3 regions of the Comamonas aquatica genome follow, and region 1 is predicted to be linked to each of the others. Evidence: predicted binding sites of a transcription regulator. Region 1 holds the regulator's gene; each other region holds the start of a gene.
The links. The regulator HrcA, encoded in region 1, represses chaperone genes, less so after heat shock. The targets are predictions, from matches to a motif close to TTAGCACTCNNNNNNNNNGAGTGCTAA.
Positions count from the first base shown of each region.

Region 2: a site for HrcA is predicted at 1,951-1,977, ahead of rpoH (RNA polymerase sigma factor RpoH). Genes of this name have one in related genera too.
Region 3: a site for HrcA is predicted at 1,898-1,924, ahead of groES (co-chaperone GroES). Genes of this name have one in related genera too.

Region 1 covers NZ_CP072916.1:232,744-237,746, forward strand. The annotation lists gene KAQ61_RS01075 (rolling circle replication-associated protein) at 1-779, shown strand, start outside; gene KAQ61_RS01080 (recombinase family protein) at 791-1,378, shown strand; gene hrcA (heat-inducible transcriptional repressor HrcA) at 1,388-2,395, shown strand; tRNA gene KAQ61_RS01090 (tRNA-Ile) at 2,700-2,778, shown strand; partial or broken gene KAQ61_RS01095 (hypothetical protein) at 4,476-5,003, opposite strand, start outside.
Region 2 covers NZ_CP072916.1:2,647,044-2,652,046, reverse strand. The annotation lists gene KAQ61_RS12520 (Bug family tripartite tricarboxylate transporter substrate binding protein) at 1-846, opposite strand, end outside; gene rpoH (RNA polymerase sigma factor RpoH) at 976-1,920, opposite strand; gene KAQ61_RS12510 (methionine ABC transporter permease) at 2,076-2,729, opposite strand; gene KAQ61_RS12505 (methionine ABC transporter ATP-binding protein) at 2,713-3,786, opposite strand; gene KAQ61_RS12500 (MetQ/NlpA family ABC transporter substrate-binding protein) at 3,795-4,622, opposite strand; gene KAQ61_RS12495 (MetQ/NlpA family ABC transporter substrate-binding protein) at 4,634-5,003, opposite strand, start outside.
Region 3 covers NZ_CP072916.1:2,997,193-3,002,195, reverse strand. The annotation lists gene groL (chaperonin GroEL) at 1-1,410, opposite strand, end outside; gene groES (co-chaperone GroES) at 1,513-1,803, opposite strand; gene KAQ61_RS14165 (RrF2 family transcriptional regulator) at 2,113-2,562, opposite strand; gene KAQ61_RS14160 (NnrS family protein) at 2,564-3,799, opposite strand; gene napE (periplasmic nitrate reductase, NapE protein) at 4,150-4,308, shown strand; gene KAQ61_RS14150 (chaperone NapD) at 4,322-4,597, shown strand; gene napA (periplasmic nitrate reductase subunit alpha) at 4,590-5,003, shown strand, end outside.

The sequences.
Region 1 (5,003 bases):
ATTTGGAACTGACCGCATCTCGCATGCTTGGTTGGCGCGAAATGAACCTAGACCGCATCGCCATGGAAAACCTCCTGGAAACCATGCAAGCCCGCATGGATGACCCCGAAGAACAAGCCAAGCGTGCAGAGAACAATGCCAAGAGAGCCGCTACAAGGGCCAAGAAGCGCGTCAGGCAGCTTTGCAAGGCCATGGGAGTGGACACCATGCTCACCCTCACCTACAAGGCAAATCAGCAGGATTTGGCCCTCACCAAGCGGCATTTGCGGGAGTTCAATCGGCGCATCCTGCGCATCCTCCCTGACTTCGGTTTTGTCGCTGCATTCGAGCGTCAGCAGCGCGGCGCCTGGCATGTCCACATGGCAACCCGGCGCATCCCTGAATCCCTGGCTGATCGCAACAGGCAGAACGCAGCGCGATTCAAGTCCTATGAGGTCATCCGGCGTATCTGGCGCTCTGTGGTTGGTGACCTGGGCGGCAATATCGATGTGGCCCGGCGCAAGTTTCACTCCCGTAAATCTGCGGCGCAGATTGCTTCCTACATTGCCAAGTACATCGTCAAGGATTACGCGGAGGGCGAGAAGTGGTCGAACCGTTGGACGAAGTACGGCGAGGGCTCCGTGCCTGAACCTGAGGTCCTAGGCATCGTCAACGGCCCCCTAGAGGCCATCGAAGTGGCCTACGCCCTGATCCCCCCTGGCTGTCGTATTGCTGTGGGTCATTTGGATCGTTGGAGGGATTGGTTTGTGCTTCACACTGAGCCGGAACCAAATTCGTGATGAGGGAATGAATGGCTGTTTACGGTTATGCACGTGTCTCCACTCAGGATCAAAACACAGCGGCGCAGATCGCTGCATTTCGGCGTGCGGGTATCACAAAAATCGTCCAAGAAAAGAAGTCTGCAATCAAAGATCGTCCGGAGCTTGTGAAGCTGCTTTCATCCCTACAGCCTGGGGATGTCCTGGTCGTTTACAAGCTGGATCGTTTGGCTCGAAGCGTCTCGCATTTCACCCGCGTGTTCGAGGAGCTTCAACGCAAGCAAGTCGGTTTTAGATCTCTCACGGAATCTATCGAAACTGATAGTCCTCAAGGTCGCATGTTTCTTCACATGCTGAGTGCCTTTGCTGAATTTGAGAGGGAGTTGATTCGGGAACGTTGTCTTGCTGGCCAGCGTGCTGCGCGTGCTGCTGGAAAGACTTGGGGCCCGCCTAGGGCTCTTGACGATGCGGAAGTTGAGGCTGTTGTTTCTGCCTGGCGCAGTGATACGCAGAAACTCCTGGCTGAGATGCTGGGGGTTTCGGTTTCTTGTCTACGGGATCACATACATAGGCATGAATCACGCGGCCGCTGGTCTCCCCAGAAGAGGTTACAGAAGTAAAATCTGTGCATGCTCGATGAACGTGCCAAGTTGTTGTTGAAAGCGCTGGTCGAGCGCTACATTGCCGACGGCCAGCCGGTGGGGTCGCGCACTTTGTCGCGCGCCTCGGGCCTGGAATTGTCGCCCGCGACCATCCGCAACGTGATGTCCGACCTGGAGGAGCTGGGCCTGATCGCCAGCCCCCACACCTCGGCCGGACGCATTCCCACCGCCCGCGGCTATCGCCTGTTTGTGGACACCATGCTGACCGTGCAGCAAGGCAGCCTGGTGACGCCAGCCCTGGCGGCCGAGCAGCCCCAGAAGGTGATTGCGAATGCGGCGCAGCTGCTGTCCAACATGTCCCAGTTCGTGGGCGTGGTCATGGCACCGCGCAGCAGCTCGGTGTTCAAGCACCTGGAGTTTGTGAAGCTATCCGAACGGCGCGTGCTGGTCATCATCGTCTCGCCCCAGGGCGATGTGCAAAACCGTGTGATCTTCACGGATGCCGATTTCTCCTCGACCCAACTGCTGGAAGCCTCCAATTTCCTGAACGCGCATTACGCCGGCCTGGACATCGAGCAGGTGCGCGAGCGCATCAAGCAGGAGGTGGAACAACTGCGCGGTGAGGTCGCCCACCTGATGCAGGCCGCCGTGAACATCAGCGCCGAGGCCATGAGCCCCGGTCCCCAGGACCAGGTCATCATCTCCGGTGAGCGCAACCTGCTGTCCGTCAGCGACTTTTCCAGCGACATGGGCAATCTGCGCCGCGCCTTCGATCTGTTCGAGCAAAAGACCCAGCTGCTGCACCTGCTGGACTTCTCCAGCAAGGCCGAGGGGGTGCGCATCTACATCGGTGGCGAAAGCCAGGTCGTGCCGTTCGAGGATCTGTCGGTCGTGAGTGCCCCCTACGAGGTCGATGGGCAGGTGGTGGGCACCCTGGGGGTGATCGGCCCGACGCGCATGCCCTACGACAAGATGATCCAGATTGTGGACATCACTTCCAAGCTGGTCAGCAATGCGCTGAGCCACCATCGCTAGCCGTTACAATGCGCAGGCTTTGCGGGCCCTACCATGGGTTGGCAAGCCCGGTTGGGGCGTTAGCTCAGTTGGTTAGAGCAGGGGACTCATAATACTTCGTTCTAACCAGCGTAAAATGCTCTAAGCTGTTGTTTTAAAAGAGTTTTTTTGAAGGCGACAAGCTGGAAAAAAGGAAGTTTTCCACGTTTTTTCCACGCCGGACTTTTCTACGGGTTTATACGTAGGCGGAATTTAGGATTGTGGCAGCTAGCCGAAAATCGGGTAAGCTGTCAATATGTCGGGCATCGCGTTAAGCGGTGTCGACGGGCCTCTAGCTCATGCTTGGTTAGAGCAGCGGACTCATAATCCGTTGGTGCCGTGTTCGACTCACGGGAGGCCCACCACAACGCTTCCTTGCTCTCAATTTGGGAGCGTGGAGAAGAAAAGGCTGTCATCTTGAAATGAGATGGCGGCCTTTTTTTGCTTGTGATTTTGAGATGAAGCGTGTAACGCGAAACGCGTGGTGCATAGCGCGTAGCGTCGGCGAATTCAACTAGCGTCAAATAAGAGTAAAGCCCGGGTGCGATGAGCACTCGGGCTTTGTTCGTTCTTGATTAAGCATGTCGTAGCCCGTCGCGTCCGGGGCCGAAAGGCCTTGGGCGGGGCGGGCGGGCGGTGCGGGGGGCATATGCACCAGTCAAGTGGGGGCGGGGGCATGAAAAAGCCCCGCGGAGCGGGGCGGGGCTGGTTATTCGGCTTCGCGAGCGAGAGAGGCGACTGATACTCCGCGCAGCTCAGCTGCAATCTTGTCTGAGCGGTTCAGTGAAGCGTTAGCGAGATTGCGCAGTGTCTCGATGCGCAGACAGCAAGCAGCTCAGCGTGTGAAACGGAGGGGTGATTTGTCATCATTTGCATGCGTCCAAGAGTTTTTCGAGAGCGTCTGCACGTGTACGATGCTCAGTTATTGATAGCGCGAAAGCCTTTGCTACAAGCCCCGGTTGGGTGGGGTCCAGGTTTTTAAGGCGTTGCGGAGGCAGGGCAGGGCGGTGCTCGTCAGCGGCCGCGGGGCAGGGCTGCTGAATGAGCATTACATGACGTGTAGCTACTGAATCTGTAGCAGTAGATGCACAGCCAGCAAGAACGAATGTGCAAAACAGGCCGCTCGTTACTTGGTGCATGTTCATCAGAATTCCTCCCCAAACTTTGTGAGAAATTCGATAGCCCCCGGGCATGACGAGGGGGTAGGAGCGGACTCGATGTACACGAGCTTCTCTACTGTCTCTACGCGTACTTTTTCCACCTCATTGATAGCTATGTCAGTTGCAGCTTTCCGCGAAACACTCTCTTGCTCGAGCTTTCGTAGAGCAGCTAAGCTACTTTCGTACGCAGAAGTAACTTCCGCGATACGCGCTTCAGCAGTGGTTGCGCGGTGCTCCGCTTTCTCGATGCGGAGCTGGACACCGCGGACAACCAGCGCCCCGGCAGCTACGAGCAACAGGGGCAGGGCATACGCGCCCAGCCGTTTAAGAATCAGAGCCCACATCGGTCGCTCCTTTTTTGCTAGCGCGCTTTCCCCGTTTCTTCGTGCGTAGCGCGGCAATAGCGAATGAAACGACGCTAGTCAGTACAACCAGCTGCCACCCACCCACCGCGCCGGCGAGAAGGGGTAGGTAATCAGCAAACAGCTCAAAGCCAGCCAGCGCCACCGTAAACGCGGCGGCCGCCCAGGTCTCCCAGTGCGCCTTAACGTGTGCTACTCCCCTGCGTAGCGAGGTCAACGGGGCGGTAAATTTGGTCATTACCGCGTCTAGCTAAAGAAAAAGCCCCTCAAAGGGGGCTATGCACCAAGATTTCAGCCGGGGCTAATGCAGCGTTTTTGTTGGCGCCGGGCATCTCACGAGATAGAAGTCCGCTCCTCCATTAACCCCTCGTCTTAGCTCAAAATTCTCGGGCTTACACCGCACCGCCCAAACGTGCAATGTCCCATCAGGTTGCATCATTACTAGCACCAGTGCTTCATATTTCATAGCAAGATAGTGAGCTACCGAGAACGTATACCCGGGGCGTGCATACGCCCCCTTGATGTCAAAAGAGATGCCCCCTACGTCGACGTCAGGGCGCTCATCGACAGCGCCGCGCACGACAGCGGCGCTTTGGAGAGGTATGAGGTCTTCGACAGCTCCCTCGCAAATACGCCCCAGCTCACCAGCCACAGCTGTTCGTCGTCGGTGCGCAGCGCCTGCACCGTGCACCACAGGGCAAGCCCGGGGTGTGCCTGCAGTAGTTCGGGGGGGCGGCGGACGATGCCCATCGCCAGGGCGTCCTCGGGCACTTCGTCGTTGAGGGGCAGGTGGTTGAGCAGGTCCACCACATCGGCGGCATAACGCGCAATCGGTGGTCGGTTCTGTTTGCCCTTGATCTGCTCGATCTGCAGTGAGCCGTCGGCTTGCACATAGGCGTTGACAGTGATGCGCGGCTGGGCCGAGCCGGTGCGGTAGCTGAACAGCCGCATCCGGCCAGATTCAAGCCCTGTGGCGTAGTGCTCGCCATAGCCACCGCTGAAACCCTGGCGGTTGGCGAACTGGCCGACGCAGTGCCCCATCATCTGGCTCTCATAGGCCATTTCTTG
Region 2 (5,003 bases), 1.6 Mb from region 1:
CAGCATGCCAGCCAGCTTGGTGCGCAGGGCCTCAGGCATGCTGCGGGGGGCCGCAAACGCATTCCAGATCTGCAGGTCAAAGTCTTTGATGCCTGCTTCCGCCAGGCTGGGTACCCCGGGTGCCAGCGCGCTGCGCCCGCTGGACGTCACACCAATCAGCCGCAATTTGCCGGCTTGCGCCTGGGACAGTGCCAACGCTGGTGGCAGCAGGGCCATCTGCAGCTGACCGCCCAGCATGGCGGTTGCAACCTGGGGGTAGCCGCTGTAGGGGATGTGGATCGGGGCAATGCCGCTGCGGGCCTTGAGCAGTTCGGTGCCCAGATGGCCGATGGTGCCAATCCCCGGGGTGCCATAGCTCCACTTGTCACCGGCGGCGCGTGCCGCCGCAAAGAAGGCCTTGGCATCGGCGTTCCTGGGCACACCAGGTTGCTCGACCGGCGCGGTCAGCACCAGCGGGGACACCCCGATGAGCGAGAGTGGAGCCAGGTCCTTGAGCGGGTCGTAGGGGGCCGCAGGGTTGAGGATTTTGGCAATCGTCATGTTGCCGTTGATCATCAGGCCGATGGTGTGGTCGTCCTTGGCGCGCGCGACTTCGGCGGCACCAATGTTGCCACCTGCGCCGACCTTGTTTTCCACGATGACGGGCTGCCCCAGCAGTTTGGACAGAGGATCGGCAAAGGTGCGGGCGGTCAGGTCCGGCGAGGAGCCCCCCGGGAAGCCCACCACGATGCGCACGGGCTTGGATGGCCAGTCGGCGGCAAAGGCCAGATGGGTGCTGGCGGCGGCCACCAATGCGGTGCCTGCAGCCAGGACAGAACGTCGGGTGAGGGGGCGGAGAAAGTTCATGGTGGCCATGGATGCGGAGAAACTGCGAGAAATCTATAGGCTTGGGTGGAAAAAACAAAGCCCGGAAATTATCCGGGCTTGGTGGGGCTGTCATCTGGCCGGTGTAGGCCAGATGGTGCCGCAGCACATTCAGGCAAACTCGGTCAGCGCTTTTTTCATCTTTTTCATGGCCGCCACCTCGATCTGGCGAATGCGCTCGGCGCTCACGCCGTACTCGGCGGCCAGTTCGTGCAGGGTCATGCCTCCGGAGCCATCGTCGTTGACCTTCAGCCAGCGTTCTTCCACGATGCGGCGGCTGCGAGCATCCAGGCTGTCCAGGGCCTGGGCGATGCCGTCGGTGGCCAGCACATCGCGCTGGCGCGACTCGATCATCTGCGTGGGTTCGTGCGCAGCGTCGGACAGATAGGCAATCGGGCCGAAGGCATGCTCGCCATCGTCGCTGGGGGAAGGGTCCAGCAAGACGTCACCGCCAGCCAGGCGTGTTTCCATCTCCATGACCTCTTCACGCTTGACGTTCAGTTTGGCGGCCATGGCGTCGATCTGCTGCTCGGTCAGCGTATCGCGCAGGGTCAGCTCGTCGTCCAGGGCAGCATCGGCCTGCATGCCTTGCTTCATGGAGCGCAGGTTGAAGAACAGCTTGCGCTGGGCCTTGGTGGTGGCCACCTTGACCATGCGCCAGTTCTTCAGAATGTATTCGTGGATCTCGGCCTTGATCCAGTGCATGGCATAGCTGACCAGGCGCACATTCTGTGCGGGGTCAAAGCGCTTGACGGCCTTCATCAAGCCGACGTTGCCTTCCTGGATCAGGTCGCCCTGGGGCAGTCCATAGCCCAGATACTGGCGCGAGATGGAGACCACCAGACGCAGGTGGGACATGATCAGGCGCCCAGCGGCATCCAGGTCGTTGTGTTCTTTGAGCTTGCGCGCGTAGTCTTGCTCTTCCTCTTGGGTGAGCATGGGCAGCCGGTTCACGGCCGTGATGTAGGCATCCAGATTGCCCAGAGGTGGCACCAAGGCCCAAGGATTTGCAGGTGCCAAGGCCGAAGCCGCAACGGTGCCGGTGGTATAGGTCATTGCAGTCATCCTTTCATCCATTGCTTCATGTTAGCACTCTCTGTGACTGAGTGCTAAGTCAGAAGTTCCCAAGCTTTTGCGGCTGCGGGAAATATCAAGCAGGGTGGTCGCACGGATCTGAAGGGCCCAAGCTTCGGCCCTGCCAGCACGCTGGATCAGTGCCGGTGGTTGACGCGCCGCGACAGGAACTCACCGGCGAACTGCACGATGGACACCAGCGCCACCAGGATCACGATGACTTCGAACATCACCCGGGTTTCATAGCGTTCATAGCCGTAGCGGATGGCCAGGTCGCCCAGGCCACCAGCGCCCACGGCACCGGCCATGGCCGAGGCGTTGACCATGGCGATCACGCTCACCGTCATCCCGCCGATGATGCCGGGCAGGGCTTCGGGCAGCAGCACATGGCGAACGATATGCCAGCGCTTGCAGCCCATGGCGCGTGCGGCTTCCACCAGGCCCGAATCCACATCGTTGAGGCTAACCTGGGCGATGCGGGCATAGAAGGGGATCAGGTTAACCGACAGCGGCACCACGGCCGCCCAGGTGCCCAAGGTGGTGCCGACGATGCTGCGGGTGACCGGCAGCAGGGCCACCAGCAGGATGATGAAGGGGATGGCGCGGAAGATGTTCACCGTCACCGACAGCCCTTTGTAAAAGCGCGGCCGCGTGTACAGGCCGCGCGGACCGGTGATGGTGAGCACGATGGCCAGCAGCAGCCCCAGGCCAATGGCAATCACCGAGGAGGTGGCCACCATCAACAGGGTTTCGGCAAAAGCCTGCAGGTATTTGTCAATCGGCGCGGACATAGCCCAGCAGCTCCAGGTGGTCGGCGCCGGTGGAGTGGCGCAATGCATCAAGGGAAGGCAGGCCGGTGGCCGGTGTGGACACCAGCAACTGGCCCAGAGAATGGCCGCGCAACCGGTCCAGCCCGCCATGCAGCAAGGTGGCCTGGCTGCCCAGTGCGGCCAGGGCCTGCAGCGGCAGGCCCTGGGGGCGCTGTGCACCGGCAAAGCGCAGGCTGAGCACGGCGCGGTCGGCGCTGCTGGACGGCTGGGGCAGCAACTGGCGGGCCAGGTCGGGCGGCAGGCCTTGCTGCAGCGGTTGCAGCAAGGCCTGGGTGGCGGCAGCCTGCGGTGCACCGAAGACGCGCCAGACCTCGCCGATTTCCTGCACCTGGCCCTGGTCCAGCACCAGCACGCGGTCGCAGATGGCGCGGATCACGGCCATGTCGTGGGTGATCAGCACCACCGTCAGGTGCAGCTGGCGGTTGATGTCGCGCAGCAGGGACAGGATGGACTGTGTGGTTTCCGGGTCCAGCGCGCTGGTGGCTTCGTCGCACAGCAGCACTTCGGGCCCGTGGACCAGGGCGCGGGCAATGCCGACGCGCTGTTTCTGGCCGCCGGAGAGCTGGGCCGGGTAGGCATGGCCCTTGTCCGACAGACCGACCAGGGCCAGCAGCTCGTCCACCCGGGCCTTGATGATGGCCGGGCGTTCGCCGGCCACACGCAGCGGCAGGGCCACGTTTTCGCGCACGGTCTTGGCGGACAGCAGGTTGAAGTGCTGGAAGATCATGCCGATGCGCCGGCGCAGCGCGACCAGGGCGTTTTCGTCCAGCTGCGCCGGGTCCACGCCATGGATTTGCACCCGGCCTTCGGATGGGGTCTCGAGCGCATTGATGGTGCGCAGCAGCGTGGACTTGCCAGCGCCGCTGCGGCCGATGATGCCGAAGACCTCGCCATGGTGGATGTCAAAGTTCACACCCGACAGCGCCTGGACCTGGCTGCTGCGGCCAGCGTAGGACTTGCCCACGCCGTCGAACACGATGTGCGGTGCCAGTTGCACCGAAGGAGGGAGGGTGGTCATGCAGTCGCTCAGAACGCCGGAATCAGCGTGCCTTCGTACTTGGTTTCGATGAAGCGGCGGATGGCTTCGGTCTGGAAGGACGCCACCAGGGCCTTGACCCAGGGCGCGTCCTGGTCCTTGCTGCGCACGGCAATGATGTTGACGTAGGGGTTGTGCTCGCGCTTTTCCACGGCAATGCCGTCGCGGGTGGCGATCAGGCCCACCTGGTAGGCAAAGGTGTTGATGACGGCGGCGGCATCCAGATCGGGCACCGAGCGGGCCAGGACGTTGGAGGCGGCTTCCACCGGCTGCAGCTGGCGCGGGTTGGCGGTGATATCGGCCAGCCCTGCGGTGCCGGAGAAGGGGTCGAACCCGTCGCGCAGCTGGATCAGCCCCTGGTTGCGCAGGATGACCAGGGCGCGGGTCTGGTTGCTGGGGTCGTTGGGGATGCCCACGCGTGCCTTGGCCGGCAGATCCTGCAGGCGCTTGTGATTGTTGGAGTAGAAGGCGATCGGGGCGATCAGGGTGTTGCCTGCGGAGACGATCTGGTAGCCGCGCTGGCGCACCTGGTCCTGCAGAAAGGGCAGATGCTGGAAGGCATTGGCTTCCAGATCACCGTTGTTCAGTGCCTCGTTGGGGCTGACCGCGCCACCCAGGACCACCAGTTGCACATCGAGGCCCTTGGCCTTGGCGGCCTTGGCCACTTCGGCCCACAGCTCTTCACCGATGCCGCCGCGGATGCCCACGCGCACGCGCTGGGCCGCCTGGGCGGAAGGGAGCTGCAGCCAGGTGGCGGCTCCGGTGCCCAGCAGGGCGGCCAGGGCACCGCGGCGCGACGTTTGGGGGAAATCGATCATGGAGGGCTCTCTCAGAACGCGGGAATCACCGAACCCTGGTATTTCTGCAAAATGAACTGGCGCACTGGCTCGGACTGGTAGGCGGCCACGAGCTGCTTGGCCCAGGGCGCATCCTGGTCCTTGGCGCGCACGGCGATGAGGTTGGTGTAGGGGTTGCGCTCGCGCTTTTCCACGGCGATGCCGTCGCGGGTGGCGACCAGTCCCGCCTGGTAGGCGAAGCTGTTGACGATGGCCGCGGCGGCCAGGTCGTCCAGCGAACGGGCCAGCACCACCGAGGCCACTTCCACCAGCTCCACTTTCTGGCGCAGCGCGGTCACATCGGCCAGGGAGGCGGTGCCGGTGAAGGGGTCGAAGCCGGGTTTGAGATCCAGCACGCCCTGG
Region 3 (5,003 bases), 1.2 Mb from region 1:
CAACACTTCGTTCACCACCACCGAAGGCTCGCCACCGGCGTTGGCCACGATTTCACGCAGAGGCGCTTCCACGGCAGCCAGTACCAGCTTGATACCGGCGTCTTGCTCCACGTTACCGGTGGCCAGGGCGCCCACGGCTTGCTTGGCGCGCAGCAGGGCCACGCCACCACCGGCCACGATGCCTTCTTCCACGGCAGCGCGGGTGGCGTGCAGGGCGTCTTCCACGCGGGCCTTCTTTTCCTTCATTTCGACTTCGGTGGCAGCGCCCACCTTGATCACGGCCACACCGCCGGCCAGCTTGGCCACGCGTTCTTGCAGCTTTTCGCGGTCGTAGTCGGACGTGGCTTCTTCGATCTGGATGCGGATTTGCTTCACGCGGGCTTCGATTTCGTCAGCCTGGCCAGCACCGTCGATGATGGTGGTGTTTTCCTTGCCGATTTCGACGCGGGCAGCCTGGCCCAGGTCTTCCAGGGTCACCTTGTCCAGGGTCAGGCCCACTTCTTCAGCGATGACCTTGCCGCCGGTCAGGATGGCGATGTCTTCCAGCATGGCCTTGCGGCGGTCGCCGAAGCCAGGGGCCTTCACAGCCACCACCTTCAACACGCCACGGATGGTATTCACCACCAGGGTTGCCAGGGCTTCGCCTTCGACGTCTTCGGCAATGATCAGCAGGGGACGGCCGGCCTTGGCGACTTGCTCCAGCGTGGGCAGCAGGTCACGGATGTTGCTGATCTTCTTGTCGAACAGCAGCACGAAGGGGTTGTCCAGAATCGCGGCTTGCTTTTCGGGGTTGTTGATAAAGTAGGGCGACAGGTAGCCGCGGTCGAATTGCATGCCTTCCACGACATCCAGTTCGTTGGCCAGGCTCTTACCTTCTTCCACGGTGATCACGCCTTCCTTGCCGACCTTGTCCATGGCCTGGGCGATGATTTCGCCCACGTCGGAGTCAGAGTTGGCGGAAATGGTGCCGACTTGGGCGATTTCCTTGGAGGTGGTGGTGGCCTTGGATTGCTTCTTCAGCTCTTCCACCAGGGCGGCGACAGCCTTGTCGATGCCGCGCTTCAGGTCCATGGGGTTCAGGCCAGCGGCCACGTACTTGGAGCCTTCGCGCACGATGGCTTGGGCCAGCACGGTGGCGGTGGTGGTGCCGTCACCGGCGATGTCGTTGGTCTTGGAGGCCACTTCCTTCACGAGCTGGGCGCCCATGTTCTGCAGCTTGTCCTTCAGTTCCACTTCCTTGGCCACGGACACACCGTCCTTGGTCACGGTGGGGGCGCCGAAGGAGCGCTCCAGCACCACGTTGCGGCCCTTGGGGCCCAGTGTCACCTTGACCGCGTTGGCCAGGATGTTCACGCCTTCCACCATGCGAGCACGTGCTTCGCCACCAAATACTACGTCTTTAGCTGCCATTTTTGGCTCCTACAAATCTGGTTCAAATTGGCTGCTAGCCCTTGTACATCAAGCGCTAACAGCTATGAAATTTCAAAGTTCTGAAGAGGATCGCGCTGCGATTTACTTTTCAACGACCGCAAACAGGTCGTCTTCCTTCATCACCAGCAGTTCGTTGCCGTCAACCTTCACGGTCTGGCCGGAGTACTTGCCGAACAGCACGCGGTCGCCCACCTTCACGTTCAGAGCGATTTGCTCGCCCTTGTCGTTGCGCTTGCCGGGGCCGACGGCCAGCACTTCGCCTTGGTCAGGCTTTTCGGCGGCGTTGTCAGGGATAAAGATGCCCGAAGCGGTCTTGGTTTCGTTTTCCAGGCGCTTGACGATCACGCGGTCGTGCAGAGGACGCAGGTTCATAACATCTCCTAGGTATCAATCAACAAGGTTGAAGAGGTCCGCCACGCTGTCGCAACTGGGCAGAGTGGCTTGATAAAGCTGTGGAACGGTGCTGTTAGCACTCAACCCCATCGAGTGCTAATAATAAGGGAAAAATTTTGGCTTTCAAGGGGTGGGTGTTCCTCGCTGACGCCACGCAATCTCTGTGCAGAGGGACGCTGGACCCTATGGCGAGGTTGGATTCCAAGAAAATTCTTTGCAAAACAACGACTTGAGAGTTTTTGCGCGGTGCACCCCTTGCCGCGGGCCGAGGTTTCGGAGCGCGGTGCGTCAACGGCTGATGGCGATGGGTTGGGTCCACTGCGCCAGGACCGGCAAGCCGGGGCGGGCGATCACATCGGCCAGCGTGTAGCAATCCAGGTGCTGCCAAAACGCCTTCAGCGCCCCATTCAGGATGCAGGTCAGCGCACAGCCGCCGGTCAGCCGGCAGTGGTTGTTGGGGCCCAGACATTCGACGAGGTTGAAGTCGGGTTCTATGCTGCGCACCACCGCCCCCAGCGGGATTTCCTGGGGGGATTTGCTCAGGTGCAATCCGCCGTTTTTCCCGCGCACGGTGGTGATCCACCCTTGTTGCGCCAGCAATTGGGACACTTTCATCAAGTGGGCCTGCGAGATATCGAAGGCTTTTGCAATTTCGCTGATGGTACACAGGCGCTCGCTGTGGGCGCCGGTGTAGATCAGGACCCGCAGCGCATAGTCGGTGAGTGTGGTCAGGCGCATCTTAGTGAGACCGGCGTTGGAGGGGGACGGGTTTTCCGGGGCGCTGGTCGGCACGTGGGCGCACCAGCATCGGAAGGAAGCGCCATAAGTAAACGGCAAATGCCAAGACCCAGCATGCGGCGCTGGCATGCAGCCAGGGCACGGGGTGGGTGCTGGCGCCCAGGGCCACCAGGCGCAAGACAACGGCGCAGAACACCAGTCCATAGCTGCACACCATGCTGCGGTCGGCGACCAGGGGGCGCCCGGTGTGACCCAGGGCCGTGCGCGTGATCATGCCGATGATGAGGGCGCCAAATCCGGCCATGCCGAGCAGGTGGACCGGCCAGGACATGCGTGCCGTCCAGCCCAGGGCGTAGGCGGCTGCGGCCCACAGGCCCAGTCCCAGCCCGGCATAGCCCAGGTAGAGGATCCAGAGCAATGGCGTGCGCAGCACGGCCCAGGGCTTCCAGGCCATCACGTGCCAAAGGGTGAGCAGCCCGGCCGCAGCGAAAAGCGGGGCGGCCCATGGACCCGGACCGAATTGCCACACCAGGATGCCGCAAGCGGCCAATCCCGCCTGCCATTGACCGCTGCGCGTGTGCCGCGACACGGTGAGTTGCGGGAGTGCCCGCGTGGCAAAAAATGGAATCACCCGCCTGGCAATCAGCAAGGCAATGGCGGCCATGCACAGCATGCCCGTGAAGAAATAGTGCATTACTACGCTGTAGCCGAGCTGGTGCCAGCAGGCGAAGAGGTACGCCGCGTTGGCGCTACCTATGCCGAGCAGCAGCGGAACCAGGAGGTAGTTGTGTCGGCTCTGGCGTGCGAGCAGGCAGCGGCCTATCGCCAGTGCTGCCATGGCGATGAACAGCAGGTCGGCGGTGCTTGCCACCGCAAAGGCGACGGCACCGGGCCAAAGAAAGCCCAGGCGTGCGGTGGCCCAGAGCAGCATCAGTGCGCCCAGTGCACGGCCTTGCAAGGGATTTATGCCGGTCCAGTTGCTGGTGGCGGTCAGTAGAAAACCCACCGTGATGGCCGCAATGCATCCCCAGAACATTTCATGGGCGTGCCAGAAGACCCCGGCCACCACGCCCTGCAGCAGCGAGGGGGCAAACACCCAGAGCGATACCGCCACCATGGCCCAGAGGGCGCCACACAGGTACAGCGGCCGAAACCCCAGTTCCAGAAAGGCCGCTAGGGATGGGCGCTGCGGCGGTTCCGGCGTGGACGGTTCCTGGATTTTCAGAAGGCTAGTCATTGCAGTTTTTTCAATAAATACAAAACCTGCATCAAGGGTAGATGTTTCTGAATATTTCTGTTTGAAATGATTGTTTTTATTTGATTTAAATCAATCTTTTAATTGTTTGATTGATGTATGAATTGCTGTGGATATTGTGGTTATTGATGGAGATTTTCGAATGGAGCGGATGGTCGCCGTGTTTTTAAATGGTTGAAGGCAAGGTTTGAATATCGATTTGATGCGCATCAATTGAATGTTTGATCAATGTCTTTACAATCGGTGCAAGTGTTCATGGCTGTGCGGGTTGGGGTGGATTGAAGATCTTGCCAAGCCTCCGTAGCCTGCACAGTCATCCAGAAAGGTGGCACATGCTTGAGAAAAAGAATCCCACGACGCGCAAAGAAGAATTGCGCAGTTTCGCTTTCCTGACGGTGGTGATGGCGCCGGTGTTGGCCGGTTTGATCATTGTCGGCTACGGCTTCCTGGTCTGGATCTTCCAGATGTTTGCGGGTCCTCCGCATGCCTGAAGCCCCGCATTCGATGGCCGATGAGCTGCACATTGCCAGCTTGGTGGTCCATGTCCTGCCGCAGGCGCTAGATCCCGTTGGGCAGGCGCTGACCACGATGGGGCCTGTCCAAGTGCATGGCACCCATCCAGACGGCAAGCTGGTAGTCACCCTGGAAGGGCCCAGCGCCGACTTCATCCTGGATCAGGTGGCGCACATTCGGTTGATCGATGGCGTACTGAACGTCTCTCTGGTGTACCAGCACGCAGAACCCCGGCAATTACTTAACGAGGGAGTCTCCCATGACTAGCACCCGTCGCGATTTCGTTCGTCAAACTGCCGCTGCTGCCGCGGGCGCTGTGGCAGGCATTCCCATCCACGCCATCTCCCAGGAGGGTGCGCAAGCAGGTGGCAGCGCGCCCATGAAATGGTCCAAGGCGCCCTGCCGCTTCTGTGGCACCGGCTGCGGCGTGATGGTGGCCGTCAAGGACAACCGGGTGGTGGCGACCCAAGGCGATCCCCAGGCCGAAGTGAATCGGGGCCTCAACTGTGTCAAGGGCTACTTCCTGTCGAAGATCATGTATGGCGAGGACCGCCTGACACGGCCGCTGCTGCGCATGAAAAATGGCAAATACGCCAAGGACGGGGAATTCCAGCACGTGTCATGGGACACCGCGTTCGACGTGATGGCCCAGCAATTCAAGAAGGCGCTCAAG